Linked DNA regions of Oharaeibacter diazotrophicus. The protein of the gene in region 2 interacts with the protein of the main gene of each other region in a pairwise test. Links are inferred from orthologs where the notes say so. Each region holds a gene or a part of one and is shown on either strand. Other genes may lie near its edges.

Region 1 (4,617 bases), on a different replicon or contig from region 2:
GACCTGGACGGGCGGGGGCGGCAGGATGGCGAGGGCCATGGAAATCGACGGTCCGGGAGATTCGTCGCGCGAGTTCCGCCGCGCGGCGCTCGGACTCGGGCTCGTCTACTGGGCGGGCGTGTTCGTGAGCTCCAGCTTCCTCTGGGGTCTCGCCGGAACCGATCCGATCACCTCGGCTCCGGGCAAGCTCGCCTACATGGCGCTCTGCTCCGGCGTCACCACGGTGATCGCGCTGGTGCTGATGCGGGTGACGACGCTCTCCTTCCCCGCCAAGGCGGCCCTCTGCTTCGTGCTGGCGCACCTCGCCGGTCCGGTCGGGGTCGCGATCAACTTCGGGATCTACGTGGTTTGCGTGTGGCCGCAGCCGGTGGTCTTCGACCTCCACGCAGCCGCCCTCGACATGGTCGACACCACCGCGGGCTTCTTCGGCTGGGCCTGCCTGTTCATGGCGCTGCTCTACAGCTTCGAGGTGCGCGACCGCGAGCGGCGCCTCGCCGCCGTGCGCGAGGAGGCGCTGGCGGCGCAGATGCGCGCGCTGCGCTACCAGGTAAACCCGCACTTCCTGTTCAACACCCTGAACTCGATCGCCGGCCTGGTCGAGGAGGGTGCCGCCGAGCGTGCCGGCCGGATGGTGATGTCGCTGTCGACCTTCCTGCGCACGACGCTCGCGGTCGACCCGTTCGACGACGTGCCGCTCGCCGACGAGATCGCGCTCCAGGCCGGCTATCTCGCGATCGAGCGCGAGCGCTTCTCCGACCGCCTCCGCCTCGGCGTCGACGCTCCGCCCGACCTGATGGACGCGCTGGTGCCCAGCCTGATCCTGCAGCCGCTGGTCGAGAACGCGGTCAAGCACGGCGTCGGCGCCACCGCCGGCTCGGTCGAGATCGCGCTCGCGGCGCGCCGCTCCGCCGGCCGGCTGCAGTTGATCGTCGAGAACGACATGCCCGCGGCCCCCTGCGACGCGCCGCCCGGCATCGGCCTCGGGCTGCGCAACGTCGCCGACCGGCTGGCGGCGCGCTTTCCGGGCGATGCCGCCTTCAGCGCCGGACCGGTGGCGCCCGGCCGCTGGCGCGCCGTCGTCGACCTGCCGTGGCGGGCGGCATGACCGGCCTCTCGGTCCTCGTCGTCGACGACGAGCCGCTCGCCCGTCGCCGCCTGATCCGCCTCGCCGGCGCGCTCGCCTGGGTCGGCCGGATCGCCGAGGCCGGCGACGTCGCCGGCGCGCTCCGCTCCCTCGCGGACGAGCCGGCCGACGTGCTGCTGCTCGACGTCCAGATGCCCGGCGGCGACGGCTTCGACCTGCTCGCCCGGCTGCCCGCGGGGATCGCCCCGGCCGTCGTGTTCGTCACCGCCTTCGACCACCACGCGCTGCGCGCCTTCGAGGCCGCCGCGGTCGACTACGTCACCAAGCCGGTCGAGCCGGCGCGCCTCCGCGTCGCGATGGAGCGCGCCCGCGCCGCCGTCGCCGCCCGTGGCCATGCCGAGCGCGTCGCCGAACTGCAGGAGACCGTGGCGACGCTGCGCCGGGCGGTCGGCGCCCGCGAGCGTCGCAGCCGCGACCTCTGGGTCCGCGTCGGCGCAGACCACGTCCGCCTCGCCGCCGAGGCGATCCTGCGCATCCAAGCGGAGCGCGACTACGTCCGCATCCACGTCCGCGGCGCCGACTACCTCCACCACGAGAGCCTCGCGGCGCTGGGGGAGCGGCTCGACCCCGCCGAGTTCCTGCGCATCCACCGCGGCACCATCGTCCGCCGCGACGCCGTGGCGCGCATCCGGACCGGCGCCTATTCGGCGCTGATCGCCGTGCTCGCCGACGGCACCGAGCTCAAGGTCGGCCGCACCTACGCCGCCGCCGTGCGTGCCGCGCTGTCCCGTCCCGGATGCTGAGAGGCTTCGGCCGCATCGGTGTCCCCGGTACGCCGCCGCGCTGCCGGCAGGGCCGCCGCCGCCGCTAGTCTCCCCGCCACGCCGGCCGCGCCCCCCGCCGCCGGTCCGTCCATTGGGGAGTTTCCATGATGCGATCGATCATCCGGGCCGTCGTCCTCGCCGCGCCCATCGCTGCCGCGACGCCCGCCGCGGCGGACGGCACCGTGCATCTCGAGGGCGCGGTGCCGCGGATCGAGGCCGGCAACCGTCTGGTGCTCGACAACGTCCGCATCACCGGTTCCGGCTACTCGATCGCCGATTCCTGGCGCCTGACCTACGCCTTCGACGGCGCGACGCGCGACCTGAAGCTCGCGGCCACGGCCAAGTTCGCGAACGTCGGCCTCGTCAGCGAATGGCTGTTCGCCCGCAACGTCACGGTGCCGCAGCCGAACTTCAAGGTCGACGGCGTCGCCTATCCCTCGGGCACCCAGTTCACCTTGCCCGCGATGGCGATCAAGCCGTTGGTCGCGACCTACTCGCTGCAGCCCGGCCACGTGATGTCCTGGCGCGTCAGCCTCGCCTCGACGGAGTTCGACTTCGAGTTCCGCGACCCCTCCGGCAAGCCGCTCCTGAAGATGCGCTCGGCGGCCAATGCCAACATCGTCACCGAGCCGGTGCCGATCCTGAAGGCCGGCACCTACCGGCTCGTCGTCAAGCCCGTCGGCGCGCCGAGCATGACCATCCGCCTGATGTCCTTCAACGCCAACAATCGGCCGCTGAAGACCGTGGTCGACGGTTCGGCGATCAGCGAGGACTTCGTCGTCAACATCCGCGACTACGCCAAGTTCAGAGTCTATCTCGACAAGGGCCGGACGCTGCGGATGACCAAACCCTTCACCGACGTCACCATCCGCCTCGTCGACGTCTACGGCCGCCGACTCGCCTCCTACACCGGCCTGCCGATGATCTACGATTCCAAGGCGGCCGGCTGGTACACCGTGTTCGTCTACAACGAACGCGGCTGGGGCGCGCGCTACGACGGCACCGTCCAGGTGGCGCAGACGCCTGCGGCGCGCGTCAAGGACGACGCCGTCGCGGTTCCCGCCGCGGCCGTGGCGGCGCGCTGACGGCCGCGGTCGCGACCAAACGTCCTAGCGGCGGCCCGGGCCCGGAACGGCGCGCGGCCGCCGCCCGCACGAATCCACGGACGCGCGGGTTCGCTTAGAAAAATCGAAATCGCCCGATAGAAATTCTGTCGGCCGGCAGGCTATCGCTCGTATCGGTGCTGCGTCACGCTGGATCCATCGGGATCCGCGCGCCCCTCGAAGGGCAGGCGCGGAACGGAGGAATGCCGGGAGCACGCATGCCATGCTGAGCGACATCGAGATCGCACGCGCCGCAACGATGAAGCCGATCGGCGCGGTCGCCGAACGACTGGGGATTCCGGGCGACGCCCTGGTGCCCTACGGCAAGCACATCGCCAAGATCGACCACGCCTTCATCCGTTCCGTCCAGGACCGGCCGCGCGGCAAGCTGGTGCTCGTCACTGCGATCACCCCGACGCCGGCCGGCGAGGGCAAGACCACCACCACGGTCGGCCTCGGCGACGCGCTGAACCGGATCGGCCGCAAGGCGGCGATCTGCCTGCGCGAGCCCTCGCTCGGCCCCTGCTTCGGCGTCAAGGGCGGCGCGGCCGGCGGCGGTTACAGCCAGGTCGTGCCGATGGAGGAGATCAACCTCCACTTCACCGGCGACTTCCACGCGATCACCTCGGCGCACAACCTCCTGTCCGCCATGATCGACAACCACGTCTACTGGGGCAACGAGCCGAAGATCGACGGCCGCCGCCTGACGTGGCGCCGCGTGCTCGACATGAACGACCGCATGCTGCGCAACCAGCTCAACGGCCTCGGCGGCACCACCAACGGCTTCCCCAAGGAGGACGGCTTCGACATTACCGTCGCCTCCGAGGTGATGGCGGTGTTCTGCCTGTCGAAGGACCTGAAGGATCTCGAGGCGCGGCTGTCGCGCATGGTGATCGGCGAGACCGACAAGAAGGAGTTCCTGACCGCCGCCGCCGTCGGCGCCCCCGGCGCCATGGCGGTGCTCCTCAAGGACGCGCTGCAGCCGAACCTCGTGCAGACGCTCGAGGGCAACCCGGCCTTCGTCCACGGCGGCCCGTTCGCCAACATCGCCCACGGCTGCAACTCGGTGATCGCCACCGAGACGGCGCTGCGCCTCGCCGACGTGGTCGTGACCGAGGCCGGCTTCGGCGCCGACCTCGGCGCCGAGAAGTTCATGGACATCAAGTGCCGCATGACCGGCCTCGCGCCGGACGCGGCGGTGATCGTCGCCACCATCCGCGCCCTCAAGATGCACGGCGGCGTCGCCAAGGAGGATCTCTCCAAGGAGAACACCGCGGCCCTCGAGGTCGGCTTCGCCAACCTCGCCCGCCACATCGAGAACGTCGCCAAGTTCGGCGTCGAGGCGGTGGTCGGCATCAACCGCTTCGCCTCCGACACCGACGCCGAGGTCTCGACGCTGCTGGCGCTCTGCGAGCGCGCCGGCGCCAAGGCGGTGATGTGCACCCACTTCGCCGAGGGCGGCAAGGGTGCCGAGGCGCTCGCCCACGAGGTCGCCGCGATCCTCGACGCGCCGCGCCGCGCCCAGTTCCGCACGCTCTACCCGGACGAGATGCCTCTGCTCGACAAGGTCGCGACCATCGCCCGCGAGATCTATCGCGCCGCCGGC
Region 2 (4,400 bases):
TCCCATGAAGTTCCTGGATCAGGCGAAGGTGTACGTGCGGTCCGGCGACGGTGGCGCCGGCAGCGTCTCCTTCCGCCGCGAGAAATTCATCGAATTCGGCGGCCCCGACGGCGGCGACGGCGGCCGCGGCGGCGACGTCTGGATCGAGTGCGTCGACGGTCTCAACACGCTGATCGACTATCGCTACCAGCAGCATTTCAAGGCCCGCACCGGCGGCCACGGCATGGGCCGCAACCGGGCCGGCGGCAAGGGCGAGGACGTCACGCTGCGCGTGCCCGAGGGCACCGAGATCCTCGAGGAGGACGGCGAGACCCTGATCGCCGACCTGACCGAGGTCGGCCAGCGCGTGCTGCTTTGCAAGGGCGGCAACGGCGGCTTCGGCAATGCCTATTTCAAGACCTCCACCAACCAGGCGCCGCGCCGGGCCAACCCGGGCCTGCCCGGCGAGGAGAAGTGGATCTGGCTGCGGCTGAAGCTGATCGCCGACGCCGGCCTCGTCGGCCTGCCCAACGCCGGCAAGTCGACCTTCCTCGCCCGCACCACCGCGGCCAAGCCGAAGATCGCCGACTATCCCTTCACCACGCTGCACCCCGGCCTCGGCGTCGTGCGCGTCGGCACCCGCGAATTCGTGCTCGCCGACATCCCCGGCCTGATCGAGGGCGCCCACGAGGGCACCGGTCTCGGCGACCGCTTCCTCGGCCACGTCGAGCGCTGCGGCGTGCTGCTGCACCTCGTCGACGCCTCCAACGAGGACGTGGTCGAGGCCTACCGCATCGTCCGCGGCGAGCTCGAGGCCTACGGCGGCGGCCTCGACGAGAAGCCGGAGATCGTGGCGCTCTCCAAGTGCGAGCTGGTGCCCGAGGACGAGCTGAAGAAGAAGCTGCAGAAGCTGAAGCGCGCAGCCAAGAAAACGCCGATCGTGCTCTCGGCGGCCACCGGCCAAGGCGTCGACGACGCGCTGAAGCTGATGTGGCGCACCGTCGAGGACAGCCGCGCCGAGGACGACGAGGTCCACCCGAAGGACGCCGAGGAGGACTGGCGGCCATGACCGCGCTCGAACGCCCCGCCGCCGCGGCCCCCTTCGCCGGCCGGCTCGCCGGCTATCGCCGCATCGTCGTCAAGATCGGCTCGGCGCTGCTCGTCGAGGGCCGCTCCGGCGTGCTCCGGCGCGCCTGGATGGAGGCGGTCGCCACCGACGTCGCCCGTCTCGCCGCCGGCGGCGCCGACGTGCTGCTGGTCTCCTCCGGCGCCATCGCCATGGGCCGCGGCGTGCTCGGCCTCCCAGCCGGCAAGCTCCGCCTCGAGGAGAGCCAGGCCGCCGCCGCGGTCGGGCAGATCGCGCTGGCGCGCGCCTGGGCCGAGGTGCTCGGCACCCACGGCATCACCGCCGGACAGATCCTGCTCACCCTCGGCGACACCGAGGAGCGCCGCCGCTACCTCAACGGCCGCGCCACCATCGGCACCCTGCTCGAGAAGCGCGCCGTGCCGGTCATCAACGAGAACGACACCGTCGCCACCACCGAGATCCGCTACGGCGACAACGACCGCCTCGCCGCCCGCGTCGCCACCATGATGGGTGCCGACCTGCTGGTCCTGCTCTCCGACATCGACGGCCTCTACACCGCCCCGCCGAAGGACGACCCGAACGCCACGCTGATCCCGGTGGTCGAGCGCATCACCCCAGAGATCGAGGCGATGGCCGGCGCCGCCGGCTCGGAGCTGTCGCGCGGCGGCATGAAGACCAAGATCGAGGCCGGCAAGATGGCGACCGTCGCCGGCACCGCCATGATCATCGCCTCCGGCAAGGTGGCGAGCCCGCTGGCCCTGATCGACGCCGGCGGCACCCACACCCTGTTCCGCGCCGAGGCCAACCCGGTCACCGCCCGCAAGGCGTGGATCGCCGGCCACCTCGAGCCGCGCGGCACGCTGACCGTCGACGCCGGCGCCGTCCGCGCCCTCGGTCAGGGCCGCAGCCTGCTGCCGGCCGGCGTCACCGCGGTTTCGGGTCGCTTCGGCCGCGGCGACGCCGTACGGGTGGTCGACGCCGCCGGCATCGAGGTCGCGCGCGGCCTCGTCGCCTACGACGACGGCGACGCCGACCGCATCCGCGGCCGCAACTCCGCGGCGATCGAGGACATCCTCGGCATCGCCGGCCGCACCGAGATGATCCACCGCGACGACCTCGTCCTGAAGGGCGAGGTCGGCGGGACCTGACGGCCCCGCCGGGCTGCCCCCGACCACACCGGACCGACGCGCCATGCTGCACACCGCCGCCCCCACCGCCGACGACCTCGCGCACGAGATGCTCGCCCTCGGCCGGCGCGCCCGCGCCGCCGCCCGGCGGCTCGCGACGGCGACCGCCGCCGAGAAGCGCGCCGCGCTCGCCGCCATGGCCGCCGCGGTGCGCGCCCACGTCGCCGAGATCCTCGCCGCCAACGCCATCGACGTCGCCGAGATGAAGGTCAACGGCCAGACCGCCGCCTTCCTCGACCGCGGCACCCTGACCGAGCCGCGCGTCGAGGCGATCGCCGCCGCCCTCGACGAGATCGCCGCCCTGCCCGATCCGGTCGGCAAGGTGCTCGCCGCCTGGGACCGCCCCAACGGCCTGCACATCGAGCGGGTGGCGACGCCGCTCGGCGTGATCGGCATCATCTACGAGAGCCGGCCCAACGTGACCGCCGACGCCGGCGCGCTCGCGCTGATGGCCGGCAACGCCGCGATCCTGCGCTGCGGCTCCGACAGCTACGCCTCCTCCGAGGCGATCCTGACCGCGCTGCGCGAAGGTCTCTCCGCCGCCGGCCTGCCCGAGGACGCGATCCAGCTGGTGCCGACCCGCGACCGCGCCGCCGTCGGCATGCTGCTCGGCGGCCTCGGCGGCACCGTCGACGTGATCGTGCCGCGCGGCGGCAAGAGCCTGGTCGCGCGCGTGCAGGCCGAGGCGCGGGTGCCGGTGTTCGCCCATCTCGAGGGCATCTGCCACGTCTACGTCGACAAGGCCGCCGACCTCGACATGGCGATCGCCATCGCCGTCAACGCCAAGCTGCGCCGCACCGGCGTCTGCGGCTCGGCCGAGACGCTGCTGGTCGACCGCGCGGTCGCCGCCACCCACCTCGCACCGATCCTCGACGCCCTCGCCGCCCGCGGTTGCGCCATCCGCGGCAGCGACGAGGTGGTCGCGCTCTGGCCCGCCGCGACGCCGGCGAGCGAGGAGGACTGGCGCACCGAGTATCTCGACGCGATCATCTCGGTGACGCTGGTCGACGGTGTCGAGGCGGCGATCGAACACGTCGAGACCTACGGCTCGCACCACACCGAGGCGATCGTCACCGCCGACCCCGACACCGCCGAGCGCTTCCTGAACGGCATCGATTCGGCGATCGTGCTCCACAACGCCTCGACCCAGTTCGCCGACGGCGGCGAGTTCGGCATGGGCGCCGAGATCGGCATCGCCACCGGCAAGATGCACGCGCGCGGGCCGGTCGGCGTCGAGCAACTGACCTCGTTCAAGTACCGCGTCCGCGGCAACGGCCAGCTGCGTCCGTGACGTCGGCCCGTCCGCGACTGCCGCCGGCCTTCCCCGGCGAGACGGTCGGACTGTTCGGCGGATCCTTCGACCCGCCGCACGCCGGCCACCGCCACGCGGCCGACATGGCGCTCGCCCGGCTCGGGCTCGACCGGATCTGGTGGTTGGTCACCCCCGGCAACCCGCTGAAGGACACCGGCGCGCTGCCGCCGATCGCCGAGCGGCTCGCCGCCGTCGTCAAGGTCGCCGGCCGCGGCCGCGCCGTCGTCACCGACCTCGAGGCCCGTCTCGGCACCCGCTACACCGTCGACCTCCTGCGCCGGCTGACCCGGCTCTATCCCGCCGTCCGCTTCGTGCTGGTGATCGGTGCCGACAACTGGGCCGGCTTCCACCGCTGGGGCGGCTGGCGCGAGATCGCCGCCCTGGTGCCGGTGGCGGTGATCGACCGGCCCGGCTCGACCTTCCGGGCGCTGTCGGGCCGGGCGGCGCGCAGCTTCGCCGCCGCCCGCCTGCGCGAACGCGACGCCGCCCGGCTCGCCCGGCACGCGCCGCCGGCCTGGGTGTTCCTCACCGGAGCACGCGTGCCGCTGTCCTCGACCATGCTGCGTGCACGCCTTGCGCGATTCGCGGCCCTCCCGCGCGAGGACGCGTCTTGAAAACGTCGCCCGACGGGCCCAATGTAGTCTGGCGGGGCGAAGTCCCCGCGGCATCGGGGACGCTGCAGGATTCCACCGCCGGCTACCGGCACCCGGAAGCGCATGACGACCGACACCGGACCGAACACGAGGTATTCCCCCTGAACATGGCACTCTCTTCCGAGGGCGCGGCCTTCCGCGCTCCTCAGTCCCCGGCCGTGACCGGCGTCGACGCCGCCGCG
Region 3 (4,561 bases), on a different replicon or contig from region 2:
GGCCGTGCCGCCGCCCGCGCGCACCGCCGCCGCCCCCGTCCGGGTCGCCCGCCGCCCGGCGCCACGCCTGCCGACCGAGGAGGCGCCGTGGGTCCGGCGCACGCTGATCCTCGTCGCGGTGGCGCTGCTGGCGCTGTTCCTGCTGCTGCCGCTGGTCGCGGTGTTCGCCGAGGCGCTGCGCCGCGGCCTCGGCCCGGTGGTCGAGGCGCTGACCGACCCCGACGCGCTCGCCGCGATCCGGCTGACGCTGCTGGTCGCCGCGATCGCGGTGCCGGCCAACCTCGTGTTCGGCGTCGCCGCCGCCTGGGCGGTCGCCAAGTACGAGTTCCGCGGCAAGGCCTTCCTGATCACCCTGATCGACCTGCCGTTCTCGGTGTCGCCGGTGGTCGCCGGCCTCGTCTACGTGCTGCTCTACTCCACCACCCACGGCTGGTTCGGGCCGATCCTCAACGCCGCCGGCCTGCAGGTGGTGTTCGCCGTGCCCGGCATCGTGCTGGCGACGATCTTCGTCACCTTCCCGTTCGTGGCGCGCGAGCTGATCCCGCTGATGGAGGAGCAGGGCACCACCGACGAGGAGGCCGCGCTGTCGCTCGGCGCCTCGGGCCTGCGCACCTTCCTCACCGTGACACTGCCCAACGTGAAATGGGCGCTGCTCTACGGCGTGCTGCTCTGCAACGCCCGCGCCATGGGCGAGTTCGGCGCGGTGTCGGTGGTGTCCGGCCACATCCGCGGCCTGACCAACACGATGCCGCTGCACGTGGAAATCCTCTACAACGAGTACCAGTTCGTCGGCGCCTTCGCGGTCGCCGCGGTGCTGGCGCTGCTCGCCCTCCTCACCCTCGGCCTGAAGACGCTGCTCGAGGTCCGCTTCGCGGACGAACTCGCGGCCGGCCGCCGCCACTGACGGGAGCCCTTTCGATGAAGCTCGACCTCCGCTCGATCGCCAAGGACTTCGGATCCGCCGCCGCGCTGCACTCGGTCGACCTCGAGGTCGCATCCGGGGAGCTGCTGGCGCTGCTCGGCCCGTCCGGTTCGGGCAAGACCACGCTGCTGCGCATCATCGCCGGGCTCGACTTCCCGACCCGCGGCCAGGTGCTGTTCGGCGGTGTCGACGCCAGCCTGAAGACGGTGCGCGAGCGCAACGTCGGCTTCGTGTTCCAGCACTACGCCCTGTTCAAGCACATGACGGTGGCCGACAACGTCGGCTTCGGCCTGCGCGCCCGCCCGCGCGCGACCCGGCCGGCGGAGGCCGAGATCGCCAAGCGCGTCGCGACGCTGCTCGACCTCGTCCAGCTCGGCGAGTTCGGCAAGCGCTACCCGACCCAGCTCTCCGGCGGCCAGCGCCAGCGCGTCGCGCTCGCCCGGGCGCTCGCGATCGAGCCGCAGGTGCTGCTGCTCGACGAACCGTTCGGCGCGCTCGACGCCAAGGTGCGCAAGGAACTCCGGCGCTGGCTGCGCGAGCTCCACGACAAGACCGGCCACACCACGGTGTTCGTCACCCACGACCAGGAGGAGGCGCTCGACCTCGCCGACCGCGTGGTGGTGATGTCGAACGGCCGCATCGAGCAGATCGGCAGCCCCGAGGACGTGTACGACCGCCCGGCCAGCCCGTTCGTGTTCGACTTCATCGGCGAGGCGGCGCGGATTCCGGTGGAGATCCGCGGCGGCGTCGCCCGGCTCGGCACCAACCCGGTGCCGCTGGCGCCGGGGGTGCGGGCCGCCGACGGCCGCGGGCTGCTCTACGTGCGCCCGGAGAACGTCGCCTTCGCCCGCGAGGGCGAGGGCCTGCCGGGCACGGTGGTGTCGCTGCACCGGTCGGGATCGTCGCGCCGGGTCGCGGTGCGGCTCGACGGGGCGGAGGCCGACCTCGAGGCCGTCGCCCCGGCCGGCTTCACCCCGCCGGCGGTGGGGACGCGGACGTTCCTGCGGCTCGACCGCGCGGGGCTGTTCGCGGCCTGAGGGGGCGGGGCCGGGGGCGTCGGGTGTCGGCGCTCCACAATTCTACCCTCCCCCTTGCGGGGAGGGTCGACGGCCGAAGGTCGGCGGGGTGGGGTGGCTTCCACCGCCGCAACGCAACATGCCGCGTCGAGCCCGTAGCCGGCGACCCTCCCCGGCGCTTTGCGCCGACCCTCCCGCAAGGGGAGGGTCAAAGCAGCGGTGCCGGGCCGGGGCGCCGCCGCCCTACGCCACCTTCACGCCGCGAGCTGGCCGAGGTATCGGTCGGCTTCCTCGGGGACGGCGAACCAGGGGAAGAGGTCGCGCGGTTCGTCGAAGCCGTTGGCGATGCGGCGGGCGAGGGCGGGGTGGGCCTGGGCGCTGCCCATGATCCGGAGCACGTGCGGCGGCGGGGGCTGCAGGAGCGCGTTGGTCCAGCCGACCACGAACTGCGCGTAGGCCCAATAGGCGTCGAAGGTCGCCTGCATGAAGGCGGCGTCGAACGGGCGGTCGCCGTGGGCGAGGATGGCGTCGAGGTAGATCTTGGCGGCCTTCGACGCGTTGTTGGAGCCCTGGCCGGTGATCGGGTCGTTGAGGCAGACCGCGTCGGCGAGGCCGAGCACGACCGCGCCCGAGGGCAGCCGGCCCACCGGTTCGCGCACCGTGGGCGCGAAGGCGCCGGCGAGGATGCCGTTGTCGTCGGTGAGCTCGATGGCGCGGCAGCGCTCGGCTTCCCACGGCAGGAAGGTTTCGAGGATCCGCTTGGAGGTCGCCAGATGCTCGGCCGGCGAACGGACGTCGCGCCAGCAGTCCATCGGGCCGCCGGGCAGGCCCTCGAACACCATGATCTCGCAAGGGCCGGACGTCGTCAGCGCCGGGAAGACGAAATACTCGCCGACGCCGGGGATCAGGTTGAAGCAGACCGCCGAGTGCTCCGGCCGCGGCGTCATGCCGGTGACGTAGGTGAGGGCCAGGGCGCGCTGCGGCCGGTCGAACGGCGACTTGCCGGCGTCGCGCGGGAACAGACGGGCGATGTCGCCCTTGCCGGCGGCGACGATCACGAGGTCGCTGTCGCGGGCGTAGGCCTCGAGGTCGGGAATGCCGGCCTCGGCGATGTCGAGCCGGCCGCCGCGGCGCTCGAACTCGGCCATCCAGGCGGGGATCTTGACGCGCTGGTCGACGCTACGGGCGGGGCGGTCGAGCTTGCCGTTCCAGTCGATCGCCTTGCCGGCGCCGTCGGGCGCGGGGACGCAGAAGTTGATGCTGTCGACGGTCGGGCAGGTGTCGGTCCAGAAGTCGAGGCCGACGGCCGCCTCGTTGACGAGCGCCTCGCCGAACATGCACTGGCTGGACAGGACGCGGCCGCCGTGGATCTCCTCGGCGGTACGGTTCTGGACGATGCGGACGTCGTGGCCGGCGTCGAGCAGGCCGCAGCCGAGCTGGAGCCCGGACTGGCCGCCGCCGACGATGGTGAAGCTGCGCTTGGTCATCGGGGTGTCCCTGGTTCTCTGGAAGAGGCCGACGCGGGCGGTTCTGGCGCGCCCGTCGCGGCGGAAGGGGTGGTTCACTCCATCAGGAGCGGGATGGCCGGGTCGGCGCGCTCGGGGCCCATGGCGCCGTAGCCGCCGTCGACCGCGAGGTCGGTGCCGGTGACGAAGGAAGCGGCGTCGGAGAGCAGGAAGGCGACGGCCTCGCCGACCTCGGCGGGATCGCCGGCGCGGCCGAGGAGGTGGAAGGGCTTCGCCACGGCGTCGGCCTTCTCGCGGCGGTCGTTGGTCAGCTGGCGCATGATGTTGGACCAGGTCCAGCCCGGCGACACCGCGTTGACGCGGATGCCGTCGGGGGCGAGGTCCATGGCCTGGTTGCGGGTGAGTTGGAGGATCGCCGCCTTCGAGACCGGGTAGACCCAGCGGCCGATCTGGGCGACGCGCGCCGAGATCGAGCCGAAGTTGACGATGGCGCCGCGGTTCGCCTTCAGATGCGGCCGGGCCGCCTGCATCAACATCACCGAGCCGACGATGTTGACGTCGAGCGCCTTCAGCCAATCGGCGCGGCTGGTGTCGGCGCCGTCGTCGAGATAGGTGCAGGCGACGTTGACGAGATGGTCGAGCCGGCCGGTCGCCTCGACGGTGGCGGCGACGAGGGCGGCGACGTCGGCGTCGGAGGTGACGTCGCAGGCGAGGAAGCGGGCGCCGCGGCCGATCCTCGCCGCGGCGGCCTCGCCGGCGGCGACGTCGACGTCGGCGATCACGACATTGGTGCCGTAGCCGGCGAGCGTGGCGCCGACGGCCTCGCCGATCAACGTGGCGCCGCCCGATACGATCGCCGTTCTGCCCTCGAGTCCGCGCATGTCAGATCCTCCCGTCCCGATCCGGAATGCCCCGATGGTCGGGGCGCCCGCGGCGTCCCGCTATCCGCGCGGCGAGTCCGGCTGTCCGGATCCGGCGTCGACGTCGGCATCGGCGACGCCGGCGAAGCGGCCGTCGACGTAGACGAGCGGCGCGAGCCCGGCCGGGCCGAGGACGGTGCCGACGACGGCGCCGAACAGGACGACGTGGGTGGCGAATTCGACCGCCTTCTCGAGCCGGCATTCGAAGGCGGCGACGGCGCCGGCGAGCCGCGGCGC

Evidence for each region.
Region 1: the proteins of EDD54_RS20500 (region 2) and EDD54_RS16180 interact in binary tests that used the Escherichia coli proteins (3 or more experiments, as listed by UniProt). The link is inferred for Oharaeibacter diazotrophicus from one-to-one orthologs.
Region 3: the proteins of EDD54_RS20500 (region 2) and EDD54_RS08360 interact in binary tests that used the Escherichia coli proteins (3 or more experiments, as listed by UniProt). The link is inferred for Oharaeibacter diazotrophicus from one-to-one orthologs.

What each region holds. Positions count from the first base shown.
Region 1 is NZ_SNXY01000009.1:243,415-248,031, reverse strand. Bases 1-2,994 are described here. They hold EDD54_RS16180 (LytR/AlgR family response regulator transcription factor), read left to right. Parts: upstream 1-1,101; coding sequence 1,102-1,887; downstream 1,888-2,994. Other genes in these bases: EDD54_RS16175 (hypothetical protein), read left to right, coding at 2,013-2,993; EDD54_RS16185 (sensor histidine kinase), read left to right, coding at 38-1,105. Also shown: EDD54_RS16170 (formate--tetrahydrofolate ligase), read left to right, coding at 3,235-4,617. UniProt on the Escherichia coli protein: Member of the two-component regulatory system BtsS/BtsR, which is part of a nutrient-sensing regulatory network composed of BtsS/BtsR, the low-affinity pyruvate signaling system YpdA/YpdB and their respective target proteins, BtsT and YhjX.
Region 2 is NZ_SNXY01000011.1:49,435-53,834, reverse strand. Bases 1,423-4,400 are described here. They hold EDD54_RS20500 (glutamate-5-semialdehyde dehydrogenase), read left to right. Parts: upstream 1,423-2,257; coding sequence 2,258-3,544; downstream 3,545-4,400. Other genes in these bases: rsfS (ribosome silencing factor), read left to right, coding at 4,326-4,400; EDD54_RS20495 (nicotinate-nucleotide adenylyltransferase), read left to right, coding at 3,541-4,179; proB (glutamate 5-kinase), read left to right, coding at 1,423-2,214. In the rest of the region: GTPase ObgE, read left to right, coding at 5-1,048; more of proB, read left to right, coding at 1,045-1,422. UniProt on the Escherichia coli protein: Catalyzes the NADPH-dependent reduction of L-glutamate 5-phosphate into L-glutamate 5-semialdehyde and phosphate. The product spontaneously undergoes cyclization to form 1-pyrroline-5-carboxylate.
Region 3 is NZ_SNXY01000006.1:1,778,033-1,782,593, reverse strand. Bases 1-2,938 are described here. They hold EDD54_RS08360 (sulfate/molybdate ABC transporter ATP-binding protein), read left to right. Parts: upstream 1-918; coding sequence 919-1,959; downstream 1,960-2,938. Other genes in these bases: EDD54_RS08355 (styrene monooxygenase/indole monooxygenase family protein), read right to left, coding at 2,193-2,938; cysW (sulfate ABC transporter permease subunit CysW), read left to right, coding at 68-904. In the rest of the region: more of EDD54_RS08355, read right to left, coding at 2,939-3,425; EDD54_RS08350 (SDR family oxidoreductase), read right to left, coding at 3,500-4,285; EDD54_RS08345 (flavin reductase family protein), read right to left, coding at 4,346-4,561. UniProt on the Escherichia coli protein: Part of the ABC transporter complex CysAWTP involved in sulfate/thiosulfate import. Responsible for energy coupling to the transport system.